One region of the Alteromonas macleodii ATCC 27126 genome, then DNA from elsewhere that is predicted to be linked to it. Evidence: predicted binding sites of a transcription regulator. Region 1 holds the regulator's gene; each other region holds the start of a gene.

The links. The regulator sigma-54, encoded in region 1, starts transcription at its own class of promoters, with help from an activator protein. The targets are predictions, from matches to a motif close to GTTGGCACGNNNNTNGNNT.
Region 2: a site for sigma-54 is predicted at 1,234-1,252, ahead of MASE_RS04625 (flagellar basal body rod protein FlgF). Genes of this name have one in related genera too.
Region 3: a site for sigma-54 is predicted at 1,622-1,640, ahead of MASE_RS06935 (formate/nitrite transporter family protein). Genes of this name have one in related genera too.

The regions. Positions count from the first base shown of each region.
Region 1 is NC_018632.1:767,278-770,436, forward strand. It holds gene rapZ (RNase adapter RapZ) at 1-292, opposite strand, end outside; gene ptsN (PTS IIA-like nitrogen regulatory protein PtsN) at 377-820, opposite strand; gene hpf (ribosome hibernation promoting factor) at 834-1,121, opposite strand; gene MASE_RS03335 (RNA polymerase factor sigma-54) at 1,152-2,633, opposite strand; gene lptB (LPS export ABC transporter ATP-binding protein) at 2,707-3,159, opposite strand, start outside.
Region 2 is NC_018632.1:1,091,835-1,094,993, reverse strand. It holds gene flgG (flagellar basal-body rod protein FlgG) at 1-405, opposite strand, end outside; gene MASE_RS04625 (flagellar basal body rod protein FlgF) at 452-1,195, opposite strand; gene flgE (flagellar hook protein FlgE) at 1,420-2,805, opposite strand; gene flgD (flagellar hook assembly protein FlgD) at 2,820-3,159, opposite strand, start outside.
Region 3 is NC_018632.1:1,614,089-1,617,247, forward strand. It holds gene MASE_RS20230 (PP2C family protein-serine/threonine phosphatase) at 1-387, opposite strand, end outside; gene MASE_RS06935 (formate/nitrite transporter family protein) at 514-1,362, opposite strand; gene MASE_RS06940 (transglutaminase TgpA family protein) at 1,804-3,159, opposite strand, start outside.

The sequences.
Region 1 (3,159 bases):
CGCTAAAACGCTTAACCAGTACATCATCGCTCGCGTCAATGTAAACAATGGTCATCGACCACGAAGAAGGCAGGTAGTCTAGAATTTCTACCAAATCGTCAGGATTTTTAGGTAAGTTTCTCACATCGATACTTACCGCAACCTGATCGTACTCGTCAACAACTGTATGGGTTAAGGTGGGAAGTAAGTTTACAGGGATATTATCAACACAGTAATAACCTAAATCTTCCAATGCGCGAAGTGCGACAGACTTACCAGACCCCGAACGACCACTGATTATTATCAGCTTCACCTACTTTCTCCCTAATACTCTGGTTTTATCACATACGCGTTGTTGAATTAGGCGCCTACTAAACGGTTAATAGGCGCTTAATGTTTAACTTAATGCAGATAGAATATCGTCGCTTGTCGTTGCGCGACGTATTGCTTTAATCGTTTCTTTGTCGCTTAGTTTACCAGCCACGGTGGCCAGCGTTTGAAGGTGTCCTTCGGTCTGTTCCTCGGGAACGAGTAGCGCAAAAAAGATGTCTACGGGTTTCTCGTCAAGGGCGTCAAAGTCGATTGCTGGCGTGCTGGTTACAACAATGGCAATCACTTTCTCAAGGCCCGGCAGGCGTCCGTGGGGCAGGGCGATACCATTGCCAATGCCTGTACTACCCATACGCTCTCGAGCCATCAAACTGTTGAGTATCGTTGCCTGATCAATGTTCTCGTTTTGCTTGGCAGCGATATCAGCGATGATCTCAAGAATTCGCTTTTTACTATTACACTGAACCGCACACTCGGTGCGGTCCAGACTTACGATGGCTTGTATATCCATGCTTAATTAACTACTAATGTTTTTTCAGTTTTTCCTTATGCTTGATTACCTGCCGGTCGAGTTTATCAACCATGCTGTCAATCGCCGCATACATGTCGGTATTTTCTGAGGATGCGAATACTTCAGCGCCACTTAAATGAACGGTCGCTTCGGCTTTTTGATTTAATTTTTCAACGTTCAGGATGACATGCACATTAGAAATGTGATCAAAGTGACGTTCAAGTTTGCTGAACTTCGTATCGACATAATTACGCAAAGAGTCGGTGATTTCGACATGATGACCAGTAAGGTTGATTTGCATATTTCGTCTTCCTTATATTATTAAGCCCGATTAAATAAGGCTTTTGCGTTGGTTCGACGGCGGGATCGACAACGATTCCCGGTACTTTGCTATTGTTCGCCGGGCAACTTTAATGCCTTGTTCGGCCAACAATGAAGCAATCTTGCTATCACTTAGCGGCTTGCTAGGCTTTTCAGCGGCCACTAATTTCTTGATCAATGCACGAATCGCTGTAGATGAACATTCACCACCAGACTCTGTTGCAACGTGGCTTGAGAAGAAATACTTCAATTCGAAGATTCCACGTGGCGTATGCATGTACTTTTGCGTTGTCACTCGCGAAATAGTGGATTCGTGCATATCTACCATTTCTGCGACATCATTTAGCACCATTGGTTTCATCATTTCCGGGCCGTGCTCAAAAAAGCCCATTTGCTGCTGCACAATGCAGTTTGCAACCTTCATTAAGGTTTCGTTACGAGATTCAAGGCTCTTTATGAACCACTTAGCCTCTTGCATGTGTGAGCGGATGAATTGTGAATCGCTACTATTCTTGGCACGGCGACTCATTGCAGCGTATTGTTGATTTACGCTTAACTTAGGCAGACTGTCGGGGTTCAGCTCAACCACCCAACGGCCATTTTTCTTGGTTACTGAGACATCAGGAATAACGTACTCAGGCTCTTTAGTAACTAAAGCACTACCTGGGCGAGGATTCAAGGTTTGCAGTAAACGCATTGCCTCGCGTAGCTGATCTTCTTTCAATCGGCTTTTACGCATAAGCGTACGATAGTCTTTGCTGCTCAGTAAGTCAGAGTACTCTTCAATCAGTTGCTTTGCTTCAGCAAGCCACGGTGTGTCTTCTGAAAACTGGCGCAATTGCACCATCAAACATTCTTGTGGAGAGCGTGAGCCAGAACCAATAGGGTCGAACATCTGAATGCGCTTAAGCACACATTCTATTTCGTCCATTTCAATCGGCTCTTCCATATCATCATCGTTAACCGCTTCTAAAATATCATCAAGGGTAACGGTTAAATAACCTGACTCGTCAATAGAGTCGATGATTGCTGTAGCGATTGCGCGATCGGTATCCGAGAAGTGGGTAAGGCGCATTTGCCAAAGAAGGTGCTCTTGAATATCTTCAGTAGTCTCACCTTGGAAGATTTGCTCGTCGTCATTGGATGGACCCGGAGCTGGCGAAGATGAAGCAGAGTAGTATTCGTCCCATGTGCTGTCGATTGGCAGCTCATCGGGAAGATCGTTTTTCTCAAGTGCATCGCCGGCTTCTAGTGTGTCACTAGATGCAGAAGCAGTGGCCTCAGAGCCGCTGTCATCGTTGTCGATATTGTTCTTTTCTAGTTGCGGCTCGTCGTTACCTTCTTCAACTTCTAATAGCGGATTAGAATCGAGCGCTTCTTGGATCTCTTGTTGAAGATCAAGTGTAGAAAGCTGCAGCAGTTTAATGGCCTGCTGAAGCTGTGGTGTCATGGTAAGTTGTTGGCTAAATTTTAGCTGTAAAGATGGTTTCATCTACGTCTTATTTAAATGCTCTAAATTGAATATACCAGAGCGAAACTGAAAAATGGCAATTCGGTTACATTAACTATAGCCTGAATTGTTCGCCTAGGTATACATCCCTTACTTTTTGATTACTTAAAACCTGTTCCGCCGTTCCTTGCGCAATAAGCTCGCCATGACTCACAATGTACGCCTTTTCACAAACATCCAATGTCTCTCGTACGTTATGGTCTGTGATAAGGATTCCAATACCCCTATCGCGAAGATGTTGTATTATCTTCTTTATATCATTAACTGATATTGGATCAACACCAGCAAATGGTTCGTCTAACAAAATAAATTGCGGTTTTGCTGCCAGAGCGCGGGCAATCTCAACGCGACGGCGTTCGCCCCCTGACAAACTCATCCCCGTACTATTACGTATATGGTTAATATTAAATTCATCAAGTAGCGCATCAGCTTCTTCTTCTTGCTGTTGTGAATTTAAATCTTTACGGGTTTGCAAAATGGCCATGATATTTTCATGCACTGTGAGCTT
Region 2 (3,159 bases), 320 kb from region 1:
AAAGCCCGCGCCAGATGTAACAATTTGGCCTTGGTCGTTCAGTGAAAATTGACCATTTCTCGAATATGCAATGGTGCCGTCTGGCTGCAATATTTCAAAGTAACCACGGCCCTGAATTGACATATCAAGCGCGTTTTCAGTGGTTAATAGGTTACCTTGCGTGTGTGCTTTTTGAGTAGCAACGACCTTCGAGCCTGAACCAAGCATAAGCCCAGAAGGTAGCTCTGTGTCAGCAGACGAACGACCGCCTGGCTGATTGATATTCTGATAAAGCAAATCTTCAAACACCGCTCGATCTTTTTTGAAACCAACTGTTGATGCGTTTGCTAGGTTGTTAGACACCACTGCCACATCGGTCTGTGCGGCGTCTAGTCCGGTTTTACTAATCCACAATGCTGGATGCATGTTAACCTCCGACGTTGCTCATAGGGCAACGGTGATAAAAATTCTTTTACAGGATGCGTAGTAGCTGATTACCGCGAGTATCAAGCTCTTCTGCTTGCTTCATCATTTTGACTTGAAGCTCGTAGTGACGCTGCAGACTTATCATGTCCACCATTTCGTCAACCGCATTGACGTTGGAACCTTCAAGCATGCCCGACATTACTTTTACGTTGGCATTGGCTGGCGCTATTGAGCCATCTTCCATTCTAAATAAGCCGTCGTTCCCACGTTCCATGTCAGCATAGTTTGGGCTAACTAATTTAAGTCGCCCCACTTCTTCAATAACATTGGCAGGGGCACCTAACTGTCTCATTGACAACGTGCCATCGGCCGCAATATTGAGATTATCTAAAGGAACAGGAAGGAATATTGGCCCATTGTCACCAAGCACGACGCGATCGTGGATATCTGTCAAAATTCCGTCATCGCCCAACTTGAAATTTCCATCACGCGAGTAAGCTTCTTGACCATTTTGATCTTGTACAGCGAACCAACCATCACCTTGAATGGCTACGTCTAAATCGCGGTCTGTTTTAATCATCGGGCCCGACTCGTAATTATTCGACGGGCTTTCTGTCATGGAAAACACGCGAGTCGGCAAACCTTCGCCGTAGGCCGGCATTGACCTTGCCTGCTCTAACTGCGCTCTGAATCCTGTTGTCTGTGCATTAGCCAAGTTATTGGCCCTAATCCCTGTTCCTAGTAGGTCTTGGGAGGCGCCACTTGCTGAAATATAGAGAAGTTTGTCCATGACTGACTTTTGACTCTGATTAAACCTTAAACAAGATTTTGCAAAGGCAGTGCCAATCTGTGGATATTTAGTGCAATTGAAAAATAAGGGCGGTATTGAATTGATATATATAGAAAAATAAAAAGGTCGCATTGTTGCGACCTTTCTAAATCGGGTCAAATAGGTACAGTTTTCCGCGCCTAAAATTTGCCGCTTAGCAATCTGCTAATGTAGCTTACTGCAAACTATCGAATGTTAAGGATAGTCTGGTTTAGCGAGTTGTTCACTTCAAGCGCACGCGAGTTTGCTTGGAAGTTACGCTGAGCGATAATCATGTCGATGAGCTCAGTGGTAAGGTTAACGTTAGCTTGTTCTAGCGCCGAAGAGTTAATTTCGCCGAAAGTACCGGTTGTTGCTTCACCCGCTAGTGCCTCACCTGAAAGAATACTTTCCTTCCACTGAGTACTGCTCTCTTGAGTTAGGCCTTGTTCATTAGAAAAGCGAACCAAAGCGACACGAACAATGGGTTCAGACGTACCATTAGAGAATGTTGCACGAACCAGGCCGTCAGGACCGATATCGATACCCGTCAATCGACCTACAGGCAAACCGTCTTGTTCTAATGATGTAACCTCGAACGCAGAGGCGAACTGAGTCGGCTCATTAGGCGTCGCGTTATTAACATCGAGGTTAAAATCAATGCTTATTTGCTGCGTAGGATCTGAGCCATTAGCAAGAATACCTGCGCCTAACGCTTCTGTTTGCATTTTGAAATCAAGTGTAGGTAGGCCATCAGGCGTTTCCATACCAGCAAAATCACCGCCTTGAGAGAAGATAAGTTTAGATGCTGTTACGGCGTTACCGGTGTTACCACCGACACTATTTACTGCTGTTGCTGGGTCTGTGTCATTACCCGCTGAATCTGTCATATCAACTAGCGTGTCATCGATTGCAGTAGCAACGTACCACTCATTATCAACACCCGGTGTCGCATCCTTTATGAAGTAATAGGTCATTACGTGGCTATCACCTAACGAATCGTAAACGGTTACCGATGTTGCTGCGTTGTAGGTAAGCGGATCTTCAGGGTCAAAATCTTGTGGATCTAGGGCTGCATCACCAGCAGGCAAGTTCATTCGAATGTCAACTTCTGTGGTTTGTGCGGGAGAACCCGAAGAATCTGGGATACGTACTGGCTCTGTAGTACTAAGTGCTACCGAGGCACTTGTACCATCAGAGTTAACGGGGAAACCCAATAAGTTATCGCCGTTACTGTTAACCACGAAATTGTCGCTATCTAACTTGAACTGACCCGCACGTGTGAACGAGAAGTCGCGAGACGTAATTTCAGGTACTGTCGCAAAGAAACCATTACCTGTGATCGCCAAATCAAGCGAGGTATTGGTAAACTGAAGGCTACCTTGAGAAAATTGCTGAGCAACTTCTTGAGTGAGTACACCGTCACCTACTTTAGTTTTACCACCTGAAAGCAGTGATGCCGCATAAACATCGCCAAATTCAGCGCGAGATTCTTTAAAGCCAACTGTATTTACGTTTGCGATGTTGTTGGCGGTTACATCCAAATCTTTTTGTGCGGCTGATACGCCACTCAGTGCAATATTAAAAGACATTATTGATTCTCCTACTAACTGCCGATTTGAATGACGTCATCAAGATTGATACTGACATCACCATCCAAATTCAAAATTACGCCTTGACCACTACCAGCCAAGCTTACACTTCCTACATGGCGATTAACGGCGGTATTCAGCTGAACACCCTCTCCATTTAATTCGCCAGTGGCACTGATAACATATTCACCCGGTGCCATCTGGTTGCCATGCTTATCTTTGCCATCCCATTCAAACTCAATGTTGCCAGCGCTTTGTGTGCCTGCATCAATGGTTTTTATGACTTCACCAAACTGGTTCTCAATAGTGATCGTCATATTCTGAACTGTTTTTTCATTCACGATGACACCCGAA
Region 3 (3,159 bases), 850 kb from region 1:
GCCTGTTACCACTGCCACTGTTAACGTGCAAACATAACCTTTTTCTGGTGTATAGCAAAAGGGACTTCTTTGCGTACGTGTGTAAAGCAGCGCGTTTATCTCTTTAATAATGGTTTCAGCGCGCGTCTTAACCGACCATTGTTCCGGCGCCATATTAAACAGTTTAATAAACTGACTGGTAGCAAAGTCGCTAGCAACTTGGCTAACCGTACTGCTACTTACACCGTCGGCGATAACAAAAACGCTGCTTTGATCTGGGTTATCAGAAACATGAAAAGCGTATGCATCTTGGTTTATCGCTTTAACGCCGGCTGTAGAAAATGCACTTACACTGAGCGTGTTAGCTGGTGGGTTAATTGGGGCGTTTAACGCGGCTCGCTCATTCATGTTTAATTGCTTCTTACCTGCATATTTAATTATGAGCCCAATTAGTTATTTCCAAGGAAACGGATAACGCCATCATGACGTGTCTTGTAGGGGCAAGGCATGATGGCTTTAAGATAAGCGCTTTAGTTAAATAGGCAGTGTTTGCGATGCAGCGGCTTTATCAACAGGGATAGTACGTTTGGGTAGCGTCTTAACGTGGGTGGTGTACAGGGTTAGTCCAGTAAAGGCGAGGCCACCAACAAGATTTCCAAGTGCAGTTGGGATCTCGTTCCAAATGAAGTAGTCCATAACCGAGAAGTCGCCGCCCATAATAAGGCCAAATGGGAAAAGGAACATGTTTACTACTGAGTGCTCAAAACCCATAAAGAAGAACAGCATGATTGGCATCCACATGGCTAGTACTTTTCCGCTAACGTGGGTTGAAATCATTGCACCCACTACGCCTAGCGACACCATCCAGTTACACAACATGCCGCGAATAAAAATGGTGAACCAGCCTGCAACGCCGTGTTCTGCGTAGCCCAATGTACGAGCTTCGCCAATGCTGGCTACCTTAGTCGCGATGGCACCGCCATCCACGTTATACCCCATGGTAAAAATAAACGACATCATAAAGGCCACGGTTAATGCGCCGCCAAAGTTACCTAAAAATACTAATCCCCAATTTCGTAGAATTTGTTTTGGCGTGACGCCAGGTCGCTGTGCAAGCCAAGCGAGCGGGGTAAGTACAAACACGCCGGTTAATAGGTCAAACCCCATAAGGTAGAGCATACAAAAGCCCACTGGGAATAACACTGCGCCAAGAAGAAACACGCCGGTTTGAACGGCAATGGTAACGGCAAAAACAGCGGCTAGGGCCAATATTGCACCTGCCATATAAGCGCGAATTAGAGTATCTCGTGTAGACATATAAATTTTGGCTTCGCCTGCATCTACCATCTTGGTTGCAAACTCAGCGGGGAGAAGATAAGCCATGGTTTCACCTCACGTTGTCGTTATTAATAAGTTGTCATCTGTATGTTGGCGTTTACTGTTTCAATGCGTTCCAGAAGATCAAAAAAAGGCGTCCGCAGCGCTCTCGTAAGAAAGAACTGGGGACGCCTTTGTCCGAAACTCATGCATTGTGGTAGCTAACAAATAAACCGTCGGTTATATGTACGCCTTTGTACTCTGAAGCCCGTTGGCAACTAATACTTGTATAAGCGCCTTCGTACTTTTGTTATCCATTTGTACAAAGCTAAAAAAGTGCCAATAACCAAAATGTACCTAAATGCGTTATTTATTGCTATTAAAAACAATGCTTTGTATAAATTCATGGCTGTGTTGATAGACGCTTGCGCCAAGGCACTATTAATTAGTCTGCACTAAAAAGGGGGGGAGTGTGAGTGTTTAAGGTGCAACCGGTTTAACCATTTCCTACTTTAATGCCTGTTTTAACATTTTTAACTGACGCTTCATGGTTGGATAAACTTTTGTCTCTTGTGTTCGGTGTGCGTATTTTTCATGCTCAAATAGTTCACACAGAAGTGTTAGTGCCTTGGTAGCATCTTCGTTTATCAAAGGGTTAACTTCACTCATAAAGGCGGACAAGGTTTTATTCCCTCTTTCTTTTCCTGTTTTAGCTTCAACGCATTTTATTGCGTTTAGTAAAACTCTGTGTGAGGGCGACAGTGTGTTGCGATGCGTATTGGGTAAAAAATAAAGTGCTAAAATAAGCCCAATTAGGCCAATGGCGGAAAGAAATACAACTCGCATTTTTTGCGGCGTTAGCGAGCCTAGTAATTCTTCAAGCATGTTGGTTTGCGCAGTATTGTCAAAGCCCAGTACCCATTTACTCCATGAGTAATCGAGCTGTTGAAACCAGCTTTGTAACGTTGCAAAAATGGCAGCGTTGCTAAGGTCGCCCAAAATACTCGCTTCACGAGACTCCCCAAGCTCTTCCAACGCACGTTCAAGCCCGAAGGTTAAGCGTGACGGTGCCACCATACTCGTTGGGTCGTGTCGAATCCATACACCATCAATAAATGCTTCCACCCACGCATGTGCATCGTACTGCCTTATTTGCAGCACATTGTCATTAAGTGCGCTTCCGCCCTGGTAGCCTGTCACCATTCTTGCCGGTACCCCTGCGGCGCGAAGCACATACACCATGGCGCCTGCGTAATGGGCACAAAAACCTGAGCGTTCTTCAAATAAAAAACGGTCGATGGGGTCGGTAGGCATGGCGTTCGGCGATAGGGTGTAGCGGAAGCCCCCTTGATTAAATTCACGCATTATTGCGCTAACAATTTGCTGTGCGCTTGAGTATTGTTTGGCAAGTGTCTGTCCCCATGCTCTGGCTTGAGGGTTGCCATTCATGGAAACCTGAAGGTTTAGTTGCGATTCAAAATTTCCTATTCCGCTAGTGATTTGCGCAGTTGGATAGTAGCGCAGATAAAACGCTTTTTTACTGGATATTGGGCTATTCGCCCTTAACGTAAAATCAAAAAGACTTCTTACGAAAATACTGTTCTCGCGGTTGTTGGGTGTCGAAGGCGCTAGCGCAAACAGCCACGTTTGCTGTGTGGGTTCCACGATCAATTCATAACTTATCACTTGAGGCGTATTTTCCTCGGCCAGAGCTGACAAGGGTGTTGGCTTGCCCATGTAAGCTAACTGCTGCTCTGCCTGTTTGCGTTTGTTGCTAATAGACCAGGTTTTCCCGTCAAAATGTTCTAAGGTCATAGCGCGCCAATACCTGGACGGTGCAACAGGGACTGCTTCTGCGTTTTC